Linked DNA regions of Arcticibacter tournemirensis. The protein of the gene in region 2 binds, or shares a complex with, the protein of the main gene of each other region. Links are inferred from orthologs where the notes say so. Each region holds a gene or a part of one and is shown on either strand. Other genes may lie near its edges. The genes, in order: groL and metK.

What was found.
Region 1: the proteins of metK (region 2) and groL are in contact, whole or in part, in a cryo-EM structure (PDB 8P4O), measured with the Escherichia coli proteins. The link is inferred for Arcticibacter tournemirensis from one-to-one orthologs.

What each region holds. Positions count from the first base shown.
Region 1 is NZ_VFPL01000001.1:861,723-869,893, forward strand. What follows is about bases 3,179-6,063. They hold groL (chaperonin GroEL), read right to left. Parts: upstream 5,499-6,063; coding sequence 3,858-5,498; downstream 3,179-3,857. Other genes in these bases: BDE36_RS03675 (mechanosensitive ion channel family protein), read right to left, coding at 3,179-3,738; BDE36_RS03685 (co-chaperone GroES), read right to left, coding at 5,656-5,931. Outside these bases: BDE36_RS03665 (aldose epimerase family protein), read left to right, coding at 124-1,200; BDE36_RS03670 (family 43 glycosylhydrolase), read left to right, coding at 1,373-2,824; more of BDE36_RS03675, read right to left, coding at 2,953-3,178; preprotein translocase subunit SecG, read right to left, coding at 6,170-6,508; BDE36_RS03695 (hypothetical protein), read right to left, coding at 6,522-7,727; BDE36_RS03700 (LptE family protein), read right to left, coding at 7,792-8,171.
Region 2 is NZ_VFPL01000001.1:683,078-691,325, forward strand. The notes cover bases 4,979-7,940. They hold metK (methionine adenosyltransferase), read right to left. Parts: upstream 7,106-7,940; coding sequence 5,852-7,105; downstream 4,979-5,851. Other genes in these bases: BDE36_RS02950 (lysophospholipid acyltransferase family protein), read right to left, coding at 4,979-5,072; BDE36_RS02955 (NUDIX domain-containing protein), read right to left, coding at 5,182-5,742; BDE36_RS02965 (diacylglycerol/lipid kinase family protein), read left to right, coding at 7,882-7,940. In the rest of the region: pta (phosphate acetyltransferase), read left to right, coding at 1-1,079; BDE36_RS02935 (acetate/propionate family kinase), read left to right, coding at 1,166-2,368; BDE36_RS02940 (sensor histidine kinase), read left to right, coding at 2,537-3,550; BDE36_RS02945 (LytR/AlgR family response regulator transcription factor), read left to right, coding at 3,552-4,271; more of BDE36_RS02950, read right to left, coding at 4,338-4,978; more of BDE36_RS02965, read left to right, coding at 7,941-8,248. UniProt on the Escherichia coli protein: Catalyzes the formation of S-adenosylmethionine (AdoMet) from methionine and ATP.

The DNA.
Region 1 (8,171 bases), 180 kb from region 2 along the record:
ACTTCATAAAAACAATTATAAGCATCAATGAAAATCCAACTAAAAACCCCGTGGCTGTACGCAGCTTGTTTACTTGCTTTAGGAGCATGCAATAATCCATCAAAACAACAAAAAACTAGTAATATGACCGACTCACAAGCTGCTGCAATCCCATCAAAGGAAGCATTTCAGAAAACGATTGACGGTAAAAAGACCGATCTGTTTATATTGAAAAATAATAGTAATGCAAAAGTTGCCATAACAAATTATGGAGGACGTGTAGTTAGTTTATTGGTTCCCGATAAGAATGGAAAGGTTATCGACATTGTCAATGGGTTCGATAATGTTGACGACTATACAAAAGGAGGTGATACTTATTTCGGCGCATTGATTGGAAGGTATGGCAACCGTATTGCAAAGGGTAAGTTCAGTCTGGATGGGAAAGAATACACGCTCGCAACTAATAATGCACCAAATGCACTTCACGGCGGTCCAAAAGGTTTTTCAAGGGTAGTATGGGATGCGAAGCAACTCTCTGATAACCAGCTTGAGCTGACCTACAACGCTAAGGACGGCGAAGAGGGCTATCCCGGAAACCTTCACGTTAAGGTTACGTACACCTTGACCGGAAGCAATGACCTGGAGATTGACTATGAAGCGACAACTGACAAGAAAACAGTTCTCAATCTTACTAATCACTCATTCTTCAATCTTAACGGTGAAGGAAGCGGTACCATTAACAATCACTTAATGCAGATTTTCGCTGACCGTTATACTCCGGTAGATTCAACGTTGATCCCTACTGGTAAACTTGAGTCAGTTGAGGGAACACCGTTTGATTTCAGGAATCCTACAGCCATTGGTGCCAGGGTTGATCAGGAGAACACACAGCTGAAATACGGTAAAGGATATGACCATAATTTCGTAATAGCTGACAAGAAATCTTCTGTATTGAAGAGGGCAGCTACTGTTGTTGGCGACAAATCAGGTATCGTTATGGACGTTCTGACAAAGGAACCTGGCATTCAGTTCTATGGCGGAAACTTCCTTGACGGTTCTCATACGCTGAAGAATAGCACGAAGGATGAACACAGGACTGCTTTCTGTCTTGAAACCCAGCACTTTCCTGATTCTCCAAATCAGCCGTCATTCCCCTCTACTGTTTTAAATCCGGGAGAGACCTACAAAACTACTACTGTTTACAAATTTTCTGCAAAATAATCCGGAAGCCCCGGTTTTCAAAGACCGGGGCTTTTCTTTTTCTATCACCTGCCCTTCTGCTTTCGTTTTTTATTAGCCTCATATCATTAATACAGTGACTCAATTCTCATATCTAAAGACTCAGGTTTCAGCTAAAAGTCTCATATTCTTTTTTTTAATCGTTATCTTTTCTTTGAATATAAAGGCACAGCAGCTGGTACTTCCTGGCGACAATCCCGATCCTTCAGTTGTTAAGATAGGTGATACATACTGGGCAAGTGCTACTACTTCAAACTGGCTTCCCGCATATCCCCTGTTAAAATCAAAGGATCTTGTTAACTGGAAGATGGAAGGAAGTATTTTTAATAAACTGCCTGAGTGGGCCGACTATTATTTCTGGGCTCCGGAAGTTACCTATGATAAGGGTAGGGTATATGTGTATTATACAGCTCACAAGAAAAATGGCAACTTGTGTGTCGCCGTGGCGAGTGCCGATAAACCTGAGGGACCGTATCGGGATCACGGGCCTTTGATCTGCCAGGAAGTTGGTTCTATCGACGCCTTTCCCATGCGTGATGAAAATGGCAAGCTGCACATCATCTGGAAAGAGGATGGAAATAGTGTTGGTAAACCTACTCCAATCTGGATCAGTGAAATGAATGAAGAGCGCACCGCGCTCATCAGTGAAAAAAAGGAATTATTCAGAAATGAACAGCCATGGGAGGCAAACCTGGTAGAGGGCGTTTCAATGATTAAACACGGCGATTATTTTTATGCATTTTATGCTGCTGCCGGCTGCTGCGGACCGGGCTGTACCTACGTAAGTGGTGTTGCCAGATCAAAGAGCCTTTTTGGGCCATGGGAGAAGTACGATAAAAATCCTCTTTTGGTTAGTACAGAAAAATGGAAATGTCCCGGACATGGAACCCCTGTTGAGATGGGTGGAAAGTTTTATTTCTTATATCATGCCTACGATGCTAAAAGCGGGGCCTTTGCCGGACGACAGGGACTGCTTCAGGAATTTGTTTTTACTTCCGACGGCTGGATTCAATTTATGGATACCGCTTCAGATAAGTCAGCAATAGTGCCTTTAAGTATATCTGACGAGTTCAAAGGAAGAAGCCTCTCAGAACTATGGCAATGGAGCGTATTTCAGAACCTGGACTATAAGCTAACGAAAGGTAACCTGGAATTATCTGCCTTGCCGGTCGTCTCCGGATCTTACATCGGGCAGAAGACATACACCGCCGACTATACAGCAGATGCGGTCGTTTCTGTTGCAAGATCGACTGCAGAATCAGGGATCGCTGCAATCGGCGATGACAATAATATCGTGACCATGTCAGTGGCTGGCGACACGCTACGCGTGTCTGTAATCAAAAGAGGTAATGCAGCATTCATGATGGAAAAGACTGTAAAAACAAAGGATAAATTACACCTTCGCATGCAGGTAAAGAATGGTAAAGATATTACGTTCCTTTACAGTACTACGGGAAAAGACTTTAAAGTGTTCAATGACGAGAGCATAGATGCAACTTTTCTGCCACCATGGGACAGAGCAATCCGTGCAGGTTTGACTTCGAAGGGTGACGCATATAAAACAGCGGTATTTGAAAGCTTCTCGCTTAAGAGCATTGGAGAGTAAGGTTTTACGTTTTCGAGAGTTCAGCTTGTTTGATCAGTTTAGCAACAAATAAGCCTGTAAGTAATCGCTAGCTTTTAACACGCCAATAGCCAACAGCCAATAGTAGCTAACAGCCGAAGGCTGTTAGCTTACATCCCGGGCAGCTTAATTCCGGCGTTCTTAAGATCGCTGATCAACTTCTCTTGGAAGTTAAGTTTTGCATCAATAAAACCATGGGCGTTCACCCAAACGTTAACCATCATCTTATATCCATCAGGCTCAAGAGCAGAAACCCCTATACGCGGTTCAGGAATTTTTAAAATGTTCTCAGAACTTTTTGCTGATTCTTCAAGAATGGCTTTTACGGCCTGCATGTCAAACCCATAGTTAAATTTAAGTTCAATATCCATTCGCCTGTTACCCTGACGGCTTACATTAATGATAATTTCATTTGATAGCTTACTATTGGGAATGATAACCGTTTTGTTCTCGAACGTAGTGACAACGGTATAAAATATCTGTATGGAAGATACTATTCCTTCCTGTCCCTGAGCAATGATGTTATCCCCTGCTTTAAAGGGCTTCAGGACGAGTATCAGCACACCGCTTGCGAAGTTTTGAAGAGTGCCTGACAAGGCTAAGCCGGCCGCCACACTAAATGCTCCAATAACAGTGGTGAGTATGGTCAGCTGTATTCCAAGCGTCTGCATTACGATCAGAAGCAGCATAACCTGCAACGAAATAATGATCAGACTCTGGATAAAAGGCTGCAAAGAGGTGTCGAATTTTCTCTTTTCCATACTCCGTGCTAGTCCCTTTTTTACCAGCCTGATGACCCACAAGCCTACTAAAAGGATGATAATTGCCAGGATTAGTCCCGGTCCGTTACGAAGGATCCAATCATATGCTTTGTCGTAAAATTTTTCCAGTTCCATGAGCTCAAACTTAAATAAATTGTTGCGAAATTATCTGCCGAAGTACAATGCAATAAAAAACCCCGAAGCTAAAAACTCCGGGGCTTTAATTTATGTCCCTAAAAGGGCATTTGCGAATCTTACATCATTCCGCCCATGCCGCCGCCGCCCATTGGAGGCATACCAGCACCAGCTTTCTCATCTTCAGGATCGTCAGCAAGTACACATTCTGTAGTTAACAACATGGCTGCGATAGAAGCAGCGTTCTCTAAGGCAACACGACCTACTTTAGTAGGATCGATTACACCAGCGCCAATTAAGTTTTCATAAGCATCGGTGCGTGCATTGTATCCGAAGTCAGCTGTTCCTTCTTTTACCTTCTGAACTACGATAGAACCTTCGATTCCTGCATTTTCGCAGATCTGACGTAGAGGCTCTTCAATAGCACGACGGATGATCTGAATACCGGTGTTTTCGTCTTCGTTTGATCCTTTAAGATCAGCTAAAGCTTCAACAGCACGGATGAAAGCAACACCTCCACCAGCAACAATACCTTCTTCAACAGCGGCGCGTGTAGCATGTAACGCATCATCAACGCGGTCTTTCTTTTCCTTCATCTCAACTTCAGTAGCAGCACCTACGTAAAGAACAGCCACGCCACCTGCTAATTTAGCAAGACGTTCCTGTAGTTTTTCGCGATCGTAATCTGAAGTAGTAGTTTCAATCTGAGATTTGATCTGATTAACGCGGGCCTTGATATCTTCACCCTGGCCAGCTCCGTTGATAACTGTAGTATTATCTTTATCAACTACAACTTTCTCAGCCTGTCCAAGATATGAAAGGTCAGCATTTTCAAGCTTATAGCCTCTTTCTTCAGAGATAACAGTACCACCTGTCAGGATAGCGATGTCTTCAAGCATAGCTTTACGACGGTCGCCAAAGCCAGGAGCCTTAACAGCAACAACCTTCAGTGAACCGCGAATTTTGTTAACAACTAAAGTTGCTAAAGCTTCGCCGTCAAGATCTTCAGAGATAATTAAAAGAGGTTTGCCGGTCTGAACTTGTTTTTCAAGTACAGGAAGCAATTCTTTCATGCTGCTGATTTTTTTGTCGTAGATCAGGATGTACGGATTCTCTAATTCCGCTTCCATTTTATCAGCATTGGTTACGAAGTAAGGAGAAAGATAACCGCGGTCAAACTGCATACCTTCTACAGTTTTAACTTCAGTTTCTGTGCCTTTTGCTTCTTCAACAGTAATTACACCGTCTTTACCAACTTTACCCATAGCTTCAGCTATTAACGCACCAATAACTTCGTCGTTGTTAGCTGAGATTGAAGCTACCTGTTTGATTTTGTTGTTATCTTCACCAACTGCTTGCGACTGGTTTTTCAGGTCGGCAACAACAGCTGCCACAGCCTTGTCAATACCACGCTTCAAATCCATAGGATTTGCACCGGCAGCTACGTTTTTAATACCAGCAGTTACAATAGCCTGAGCCAAAACAGTTGCAGTTGTAGTTCCATCACCTGCAATATCAGCAGTTTTAGAAGCTACTTCCTTCACCATCTGTGCGCCCATGTTTTCAAGGCTATCCTTCAAATCAATTTCCTTCGCTACAGTTACACCATCTTTGGTGATAATAGGCGATCCGAATTTTTTGTCAATGATCACATTACGACCTTTAGGGCCTAAAGTAACCTTAACTGCATTTGCTAAAGTATCTACCCCTTTTTTCAGGGCGTCACGTGCTTCAACGTTGTATTTAACTTGTTTTGCCATTTTTGTTGTTTTTAGTTGTGAGAGATTAGATATTAGATTTGAGTCTGTTTATCCTAAATGTCTTATCTAAGCCTCGACTTTTAATAGTTTCTTTTTAACATTCGATCTGGATTATGAGGGATTCTACTCTCTCATTCCTCAAATCTCATATTTCTTTTTACAATACTGCGTAGATATCAGATTCACGCATAATTAAATACTCCTTACCTTCATAGGTAATTTCTGTACCGGCATATTTGCCATATAAAACCTCGTCACCTACTTTAACAGTTAACGGCTCATCTTTTTTGCCATCTCCAACGGCAACTACAGTTCCTCTTTGAGGTTTTTCTTTAGCTGTGTCAGGGATATAGATACCTGATGCTGTTTTTTCTTCTGCAGGAGCAGCTTCAACTACTACTCTATCTGCGATAGGTTTGATATTTAATGCCATAGTAATTATGAATATTAGTTTGTTTCTCTTATCGTCAGATTTTATGCCAAAGGATACGCAACGTATCTTAATGTGTCTTATTTGTCAAAATTTCATCTGTTATATATTTCTGTTTAAATTGATTTAACCTTCCAGTGTCAAGCTGTCATGGAGTGGCAGTGTTGTGAGGCTAGGTAGGGGTATATAAAAAAAGCTGCCCCATTCGAGGACAGCTTTTCTTTATTCTTTTTTTCTGAATTTACTTCTTGCTGGTATCTTTTAACCCCGGCAAAGTGGTAGGAGCAATAGGAGCAGCCGGAGCCCCTTTGTTAATCTGCTTTTGAATTTCTTCTGCTTCAGAATTTCTTTCACCACCTTTTGGAATGACAACATTGATCAGCAGTACAATCACCATCAGGCTGATGATAAGGGTCCACGTGCCTTTTTCAAGGAAATCGCCTGTTCTCTGAACACCCATAATATTGTTGGAGCCTGCGAAGCCTGAAGTAAGGCCTCCTCCTTTTGGTTCCTGGATAAGTATAAGAAATGCTAATAATACACAAATGACAATTCCCAGGATGATAAGCACGTAAAACATAATATCTTATTTATTAACTGATTTTCTTTTCTAATTCTTCAATTTGACCGGCAAAGTAAAGCTTTTTATCCGGGAATTTCAAACTTAATTTCTTGTAAATTTCTATCGCTTTATGATAGAGCATCTGGTCTGTATAAATTTTAGCCAGGGTTTCTGATACAAGCTCGAAATTATCCTCGGCGCTTTTGCGGGCCTTGTTCTCTGTATCAAGTTTATTAGCGACAGGCGGCCTTATCTGAGGCTCCTCTTGTATAAACTTTTCTATTATTTTATCTTCTTTCTTTTTAAGCTCAAACTCTATGGTCGTGGCTGCTGCAGCGGCCTCAAAGGTATTCAGCTCGGGTTGAATATGAAATATATTCTCGATAATCTGCTGATTCAGTTCTCCTGCAGGTGTTCTTTTAAGGTGGTGTGGATTTCTTACGAAAGGCTGATATGTTGCTGCGTGCTCCTTCCGTGTTTTATGAAGCCACCATAAGAACGTGTACGGCATTGTGTCATCGTCATATTTGGCTATATCTGAGTCATGTCCAATGCCTGGAGTTATCACTTCCCCGCTCACCGCTTTCCCTAATTCCGCTCCCTGAAGCGGATCTATAGGAGAACGGTCAAAAATAAAGTAATCCGAAGCTGCAATGCTTTCCAGGGCTATGGCGTTATTGCCTTCAATAACTTCTGTGGCCTCCTGCGGCTTCGCTTCTTCCTCTACCTCTTCAGAAATTTCAGTTACTTCTTCTATCAGATGTTCAACAACAGGGACCACCGTTTCTATAGCAATACCTTCAACCGGAGTTACATAAAGTATTTCACTATCATGAGGAATCTGGCTGTCTTCGGCGCCTTCAATAATAACTCCAGTCGTTTCCTCCTCCGTTACTGCGGGTTCTGGAACAGACGCTTCCTGCATGAACGCTGAAGGACTGCTGCTTTCATCCAGACCAGATGAAACAGGATTATTATAGAATGACTCAGGATTATAAATAAAGCGATGTAAAACGTCCCGCCTCGGAGCATAAGCAGCAGCCTTTTGAAGATAAAAATCGTAATCTGGGGAGTCGGCATGCTTCAGGGCTGACAGATAAGCAAAATGTAAAGGCTGACAATAAGGGAATTTTAATACCAGGTATTTTAAAGCAGCAATATCAGCATCGTTCAGATCGTTCTGAGGCAAAAGGAATTTTAGAAATTCGCCGTCCCCTGTTACATTTAGTTCTCCCACTGTGCTATATATTAAAACTTAAATATTCTCTTATAATCATCCTTCAATGTCTTACCTCACCGAGCTACCAGTTTGCAAACGCCCGGTTAAAGATGTCCTCTGTTAATTGGCGATTGATATTTGCTATTGCTGTACCTTCCTGCGACTGTATGTTACTACCCTGGAGCTGCTCGTATCTTGTGAACTGTTGCTCGAAACTAAGCTCGTTATCCAGAGTATTTATAAATTTTACACTTACCGTAATGGTTAGCCTCATTGCTTCAGCACGCTCATTTCCTGTAATTGCTGCCGGTTTAATGCTATAATCTGTGATACGGCCTTCAAAAATACCATCGCCATTTTCTCTCACAATGCTTAGGCGCGACTGACTTCTGATTCGCTCTTTCAGCGCTTCGGTAAATTGCTGACTGAGGGTCGCCACTACTATTGGTGCGTTATTTTCGA
Region 2 (8,248 bases):
AGATTCAGCTGGCAATTGATACATTCGACAAATATGTGGATGTGCAGGCGCTTGATCAAAAAATCGTAACCTTTACACCAGAGGGAATCACGCCTCATATGTTCCAGTACCAACTCGGTAAGTGGGCTAAGAGTGAGATTAAACATATTGTGTTGCCGGAAGGCGACGATGAACGCGTCCTTAAGGCTGCAGCCCGGCTGATAAGTCAGGAAATTGTAAATCTGACTATTCTTGGCGACGCCTCTTCTATCGCTGCTGCTGTGAAGCGTTTGGGTCTCGATCTTGATCTCAATAAAGTAAGGATTATTAATCCTGCCCAATCAGAGTTCTACGATGATTATGTAGAAACACTTTACGAGCTCAGAAAAAATAAGAACGTAACGATGGAGATGGCACGTGACCTGATGACAGATGTTTCTTATTTTGGAACGATGATGGTCTATAAAGGACACGCTGACGGTATGGTATCGGGTGCAGTTCATACAACACAGCATACGATACGGCCCGCCCTGCAGTTTGTGAAGACCAAGCCCGGGATTTCTGTTGTATCTTCTGTATTCTTTATGTGCCTGCCTGATCGTGTATCGGTATTCGGCGATTGTGCAGTGAATCCGAATCCTACAGCCGAACAGCTTGCTGAAATTGCAATTTCATCGGCCGAAAGCAGCATCCGTTTTGGCATCGAGCCACGAATTGCTATGCTTTCATATTCTTCGGGAACTTCAGGCGAAGGTGCAGATGTTGATAAAGTTCGCAAAGCTACCGAAATTGTTAAGCAGAAGAGACCTGATCTAAAGGTAGAAGGCCCTATCCAATATGATGCTGCTGTAGATCCGGTTGTTGGTAAACAAAAAATGCCGAATTCAGAAGTAGCGGGACAAGCAAGCGTGCTTATATTCCCTGACCTTAATACAGGTAACAATACCTATAAAGCAGTACAGCGCGAAACAGGCGCACTCGCAATCGGTCCTATGTTACAGGGGTTAAATAAACCCGTGAACGACTTGAGCCGCGGATGTACAGTAGATGATATATTCAACACGGTTATCATCACGGCTATTCAAAGCCAGAATAATTAACAGAAAACAAATTAGAAACCGGCAAGGGACGGCAGCCTCCCTTGTACGGTTTTGTTATTTACACAGGATAAAGAAATATTATTTGCATGAATATTTTTGTAGTAAACTGCGGGAGCAGTTCGATTAAGTACCAGTTGTTTAAATGGCCTTCCGAGTCGCCAATATGCAGCGGGTTGGTGGAGCGTATCGGTCTTGAAATTTCAGCGATCACGCACAAGGTCTATATAAATGGCGAAGAAAAGGTGATAAAGCGTACCCTTGAATTGCCCGATCACGAGGCCGGTATGCAGGAAGTAGGGCACTTGCTCACAGAACCAGAAATCGGCGTTATTCAGGACCCCTCAGAGATCGAAGCTGTAGGGCATCGGATCGTTCACGGTGGCGAGAGTTTTTCTACCACCACTATCGTTACCCCTGAAGTAAAGGAAGAGATAAAGAAACTCGCTGCATTAGCTCCCTTGCATAATCCCGCTCATTACGTTGGTATAACGGTGGCCCAGAAGATTTTTACCAGCGCTACCCAAATCGTGGTGTTTGATACTGCATTTCATCAAACAATGCCTGCAAAAGCCTACAGATACGCTATTCCGGGTAAATTTTATACCGACCATGGAGTACGTGTATATGGTTTCCACGGAACAAGTCATAAATATGTAACAGCTCAGGCGCTTTCCTACCTCAAAAAGCCGGATGCAAAGATTATTACGATCCATCTCGGTAATGGCTGTAGTATGGCTGCTGTAAACGCCGGACAATGTATAGATACCAGCATGGGGCTTGGTCCGCTTGATGGTTTAATTATGGGCACAAGGTGCGGTAATATTGATGCATCTGTAGTTTTTTACCTGGTATCCCAGCTGGGCTACGATATCGAACAGGTGGATGCTCTCTTTAACAAGCGGAGCGGTATGCTGGGACTTACTGGCTACAGCGATATGCGTGATATTCTTAAAGCAATAGAAGAGGGTGATGAAAATGCGCGTCTGGCATATGATATGTATGCTTATCGCATTAAGAAGTATATCGGCGCCTATGCATCTGCGTTGAATGGTTTGGATGCTATTATCTTTACCGCCGGTGTAGGTGAGAATGATAAGAACCTAAGGGAAGTTGTTTGCAGTAACATGGACTTCCTGGGCATTGAAATCGATAAGGATAAGAACCGCGAACGTTCCGGTGAGCTCAGGGAAGTAAATACTCCTGGCTCTAGGGTGAAGGTTATGGTTATTCCAACTAACGAAGAACTTGAAATAGCTAAAGAATGCTTTGAGCTATTAGAATCAAAATAGAACATCCCGGGCGTTAAGAGCACGGACGCAGATAACCCTGTTTGTGTTTCTTAACGCCTTTTATTTTTACCTGCTTCCCTGTCGCCATTTAATTTCTTGCATCGGCAGGTAAAACCTTCTCATTTGTTTATTTACCCTTTATTTCACCGGTTTTATTAATTTAGGCTGATGAATAAACCAAGGACAGTTTTTCTGCACGCCATAATATGGCTTTCTATCCTCCTTCTGTTTGTAGGTATCGGCAGCAGGGGAGGGAAGCTGGAAGAAGCTGTTGTTATTTTTGTATACTTTGGCTTATTAAATATAGCCATTTTCTATATCAACTATCTCTACATCTTACCTAAATATCTAAACAGCCGAAGGTATCTCGGATGCGCATTAAGTATTATATTCCTCATACTATTCTCGGGCCTTATTAAATATACTTTAGCAAGCTTTTTTAGTAGCGTTGTTTTAAAGCGCGGGCCCCAACATCAAATTGTGATCACTTTTTGGGAGTATTACCTGGGAACGGTTTTTACAGGAACGTTTTTTGTATTCCTCAGTACTGCCGCGAAATTTGCAGTAGACTGGTTTGTAAATGAGAAGGTGCGTAAGAATCTGGAGAATGAAAAGCTCATCGCCGAACTGGCGTTTCTGAAATCACAAATCAACCCCCATTTTTTGTTTAATTCTCTGAATAACATTTATTCGCTTGCCTACCAGCATTCGGAGAAAACTCCGGAAGCCATCCTTAAATTATCTGAAATTATGCGATATATGCTTCAGGAGAGCAACGAAGTAAAGGTGGAGTTGTCAAAGGAAATAAGATACCTTGAAAACTATATAGAATTGCAAAAGTTACGCTTCAAGGCCGATTCTTATGTAAGTATGGATATAAAGGGCGACGATATGCAGCAAAGCATAGCTCCGCTGATCTTAATCGCCTTCGTAGAGAATGCTTTTAAGCATGGCGTCGCTTCTGATCCCGAAAATCCTATTGCAATTACTATTGATGTAATGAAAGGAAGATTGTTCTTTAGTGTGAAAAATAAAAAGAGCGCTCAGAACAAAGACGAGGCTAGTGGAATCGGTCTTAACAATGTGAAACGAAGGCTCGATTTACTTTTTCCCGGAAAATATGAGTTGGAAATTAATGAAGGTAGAGAAATATATCATTGTACACTAGTTTTGGACTTATAATATGATACGCTGTCTTGTTGTTGACGATGAGCCTTTAGCACTCGATATTCTGACGGATTATATTGCTAAAGTGCCTTTCTTAGAGCTGGTGAAAGCTACTACGAGTGCTTTTGAGGCATTGTCGATAGTTCAGAATGACTTGATCGATCTTGTTTTTCTTGATGTGCAAATGCCGGAGCTAACAGGCATCCAGTTTTTGAAGATCATTAACGGGAAATGCAATGTAATTCTCACCACCGCCTATTCTCAATATGCATTAGATGGCTATGAGCTTGATGTATCAGATTACCTCTTAAAACCTATCGCCTTTGATCGCTTCTATAAGGCTGTTTTAAAAGTCCAGAACCAGCAAAGTCAGAGTACTCCTGCAGTGACGATAGAGCGGCCTGTGGCAGCATCGGCACCCGATTTTATCTTTGTTAAGACTGAGCATCGTATCCAGAAGATCTATATTAATGATATCCTGTACATAGAAGGACTGAAGGACTATGTTTCTATTTTCACCGCCGTCGAAAGAATAATAACATTACAGCACATGAAAAAGCTGGAGGAAGTATTGCCTAACCAGCGGTTTGCCCGTGTGCACAAATCCTTTATTGTTTCGATTGATAAGATTGAAAGTATAGAAAGAGGACGAATACAAATAGGAGATAAAGTTATTCCCATTGGAGATACCTACCGCGATAACTTCTTTAAGAAAATAGAAGACAGGAACATTTAGCAATTGACAGGGGACAATTGACAATGATTGATAATGATCATTGTGGTCGAGATTCAACAATTGGGGTTAATCGGCGATTGCCTCTTTAATCGCTCTTTCAGCTTCGTTTATCACATCTTCAGGCGTTTTTCCAGCCGGTTCGATCGGTTGAAGTACTGTCCAGTTCATCTTCTCACCAAAGCTCAAAGGAAAAACGCCAAATCGTGTTAGTTTCCATGAACCTTTAATAGCTACCGGCACCACCAGGGCATCGGGAACTTTCTTTAACAAAGTTATTACCCCACCCGCCGCAAACGGCTTCATCTTCCCGTCTTTTGAGCGGGTACCTTCCGGAAATATCGCTGCCGACCAGTTATTCTCACGCATACGTTTTGCCAGTTTCAGGATCTCAGCTATTGATTGCTTAGGGTCGCTGCGGTCAATATTGGCAGCGCCGCCATGTTTTAGGTTAAAGGATACACTTGGAATTCCACGCGTTAGCTCAATTTTCGATATAAATTTCGGATGGTGAGCCCGCAAATGCCAGATCATCGGCGAAATATCGTACATGCTCTGGTGATTGGCTATAAAAATAATGGACCGGCCGGCAGGGAGTCCCACCTTATTCGAGAACCTCATCCGTGAACCCATAAGGTAATAGGTAGTAACCAGAAAGAAATTCAGAATATCTACCGACCTTTTATGGGCACTGTATCCTCCCAGTTTCAAACTCAGCCATTGGATGGGATGAAAGATAACCAGAAAAAGTCCAAAGGCGAGATAATGAAGCGGAGAAAAAATATAACCAAATAACTTGTTCATTGATTGTTAGTGAAATCCGGCATCCTTTACAAGACAGTTTCTTTTAAGCATACCGGGCCGCCAAATTACAAATTTTATCAGTATGGATAAAGCCGCGGCCGATGATGTTTTATAGCTTTCCCTCTATGACAAGCAGTTTTACCCTTAAGATGGCTGCAACGCTTATGGAGTCAGTGATCTTCCCTGAAATGACCATCTGGAAGGCTTCTTCCAGAGACATCTTCGTTATTTGAAGCTGTTCCGTTTCTTCTGGCTCTGACTCAAACTGTTCAAGGTTGCGAGCGAGATAAATAATTCCGAACTCGTCGCTCACAGAATTAGAAAGATGCATTTGCTGAATCTCTGTCCAGTTTTTAGCAACAAGTCCAGTCTCTTCCAGTAATTCCCTTTTAGCAGATTCGAGCGGATCAATACCCAGGGGACCACCACCCTCCGGGATTTCCCAGCTGTATTGGTTTATTGGGAAGCGGTACTGTCCCACGAGCCATATGTTTAGCTGATCATCGAGCGCGACTATCCCAATAGCATAATTCTTAAAGTGAACCTTTCCATAGATGCCCTGCCCTCCTGATGGGTTGATTACATCGAATTCTGTTACTTTTATCCAGGGATTCTCATAGACTTCCCTGTTTGACAATGTTTTCCAGGGATTAACTTCTTCATTCAGCATAATTTCAAATCGGAATAATTTTTACCTGTAATGCATGAAGCGTCACAGGCAGAATAAAAAAAAGCCTTCTGCTTATGATGCGGAAGGCTTGTATGCTCTGTTACTGATATTAAATTCCAAAGGCTGCTTTCACCTTGTTTACATAATCAAGTTTTTCCCATGTAAACAACTCAACTTCGATCTGCTTCTTTTCACCTCCTGCTCCCACAAATTCTTTAGTAACTACTTCCGGATCGCGGCCCATATGTCCGTATGCTGCAGTTTCAGAATAGATAGGGTTGCGTAGTTTCAAGCGTGTTTCTATCCCGTATGGGGTCATGTCGAAGATTTCGGTGATCTTGCTGGCAATTTCACCGTCAGAAAGACTAACTTTAGAAGTGCCGTAGGTGTTTACGTAAATTCCCATTGGGTCTTTTACCCCAATGGCATACGACACCTGCACGAGTATCTCACTGCATATTCCTGCTGCAACAAGGTTCTTAGCAATGTGACGTGTTGCGTAAGCCGCCGAGCGATCTACTTTAGAAGGATCTTTACCTGAGAACGCACCCCCGCCATGAGCTCCTTTACCTCCGTAAGTATCAACGATAATTTTCCTTCCTGTAAGTCCGGTATCTCCATGGGGGCCTCCGATTACGAACTTCCCGGTAGGGTTAATGTGATACTTGATGCTATCGGTAAACAAGCTCTGCAGTTCAGGAGAAATGCTGGCTTTTACCCTCGGAATTAAAATCTGAATAATGTCCTCGCGGATTTTATCCTGCATTTCTTCTTCAGAAGCAAAATCATCATGTTGAGTCGATACCACGATGGCATCTATCCGTATAGGCTGATGGTCGTCGCTGTACTCGATGGTAACCTGCGATTTTGCGTCCGGGCGCAGGTATGGGATCTCCTTGTTTTCGCGCCTGAGTGCAGCCAATTCTATAAGTATTTTATGCGCAAGGTCTAAAGCAAGGGGCATGTAATTGCTTGTTTCGTCTGTTGCATAGCCAAACATCATTCCCTGATCGCCAGCACCTTGTTCCTGTTTTTCCTTGCGGTCAACTCCCTGGTTGATATCAGAAGATTGTTCGTGGATGGCCGAAAGGATACCGCAGGAGTTTGCTTCAAACATATACTCCGATTTCGTATAGCCGATCTTGCGTATTACATCTCTGGTGATCTTTTGTACATCGAGATACGTATTTGATTTTACTTCACCCGCCAGAACAACCTGTCCGGTAGTTACAAGCGTCTCGCATGCCACCTTCGAATCAGGGTCCCATGCGAGGAAATTATCAATTAAAGCATCGGAAATCTGATCTGCGACCTTGTCAGGATGTCCTTCAGAAACCGATTCTGATGTGAATAAATATGGCATAAAAAAGATTTTTGAGTTTATGCAAAAGAGGAGAGACCGGCACTTGCAGCAGATGTAAAAAATGAGCATGTATTAGCCTTTTTTTTACGTGGTTGCAATCTTGTTCCCTTTTAATATGAACACAGCAAATCAGTCCACTTTGCAGCACGAAGGTACAAGATTTTTTATATTTTAAGAAATGAGTATAAGGCCCGCTGAGCATCCGGAAAGAAAATTCAACAGACAAACAATTCCTTATTATAACGTCGTAGCATGCCACCAGTAACAACAAGCTGCTCAATACATAGAAGTGCCGTAAAAGAAGGAACGCTGGTCGTTTGTTAATGTTGAAATCGGGACTATAAATGAAGGATATACGTATGATACAAAAGAGAAGAAGAAGTAGGTACAAACCCATATGAATGCCATACCAGTGCCTAACCAGTCCCTGATCTCGTCAGCATCATGTCAGCATCTCCTCAGCATCATGTCAGACTAAAGTCTGACGAGAGTCTGACATGATACTGACAAGAGTCTAATGAGATGCTGACGAGATCAGGGACTGGTCAGGGACTGGTCAGGAACTTTTAAGAGATTGGAGTGATAAGTGTGCCAAAATGGGGGCATTTTTCCTGGTCAGCTTTCTTAGCCGCTAATCGTAGATGAGAGGAATTAAGAGGGCAGAGGAGGTACCTATGAAAGCTGCTCTGATGCATTAAAGGCTGCTTCTTAGGTATTATTTGAATAGCATTTAATTAAAGGCTATTTTTAGCACCGATTTTGAAAAAGCTGGCTCATTGAAAAAAAGTATTTTATTTATAATAAACCCTATATCAGGAGGGAAGGATAAAAAGCATTTTCCCTCAGTCGCAGAAAGATATCTCGACAAAGATAAATTTACGCCGCGATTTGTTTTCACCGCCCGTTCTGGCCATGCATATGAGCTTGCCTTAAAAGCAGTGGAAGAAGGTACCGATTTTATTATTGCAGTAGGTGGCGATGGTACTGTTAACGAGATCGCATCGGCTGTTCAGGGTAGCCGTTCTGCGATGGGCATTATTCCATGTGGGTCTGGAAATGGCCTTGCGTTATCTCTCAATATCCCGTTAAACCACCGGAAAGCAATCGAGAGGGTCAATCTATTGAGGGCAAGTCCCATCGACA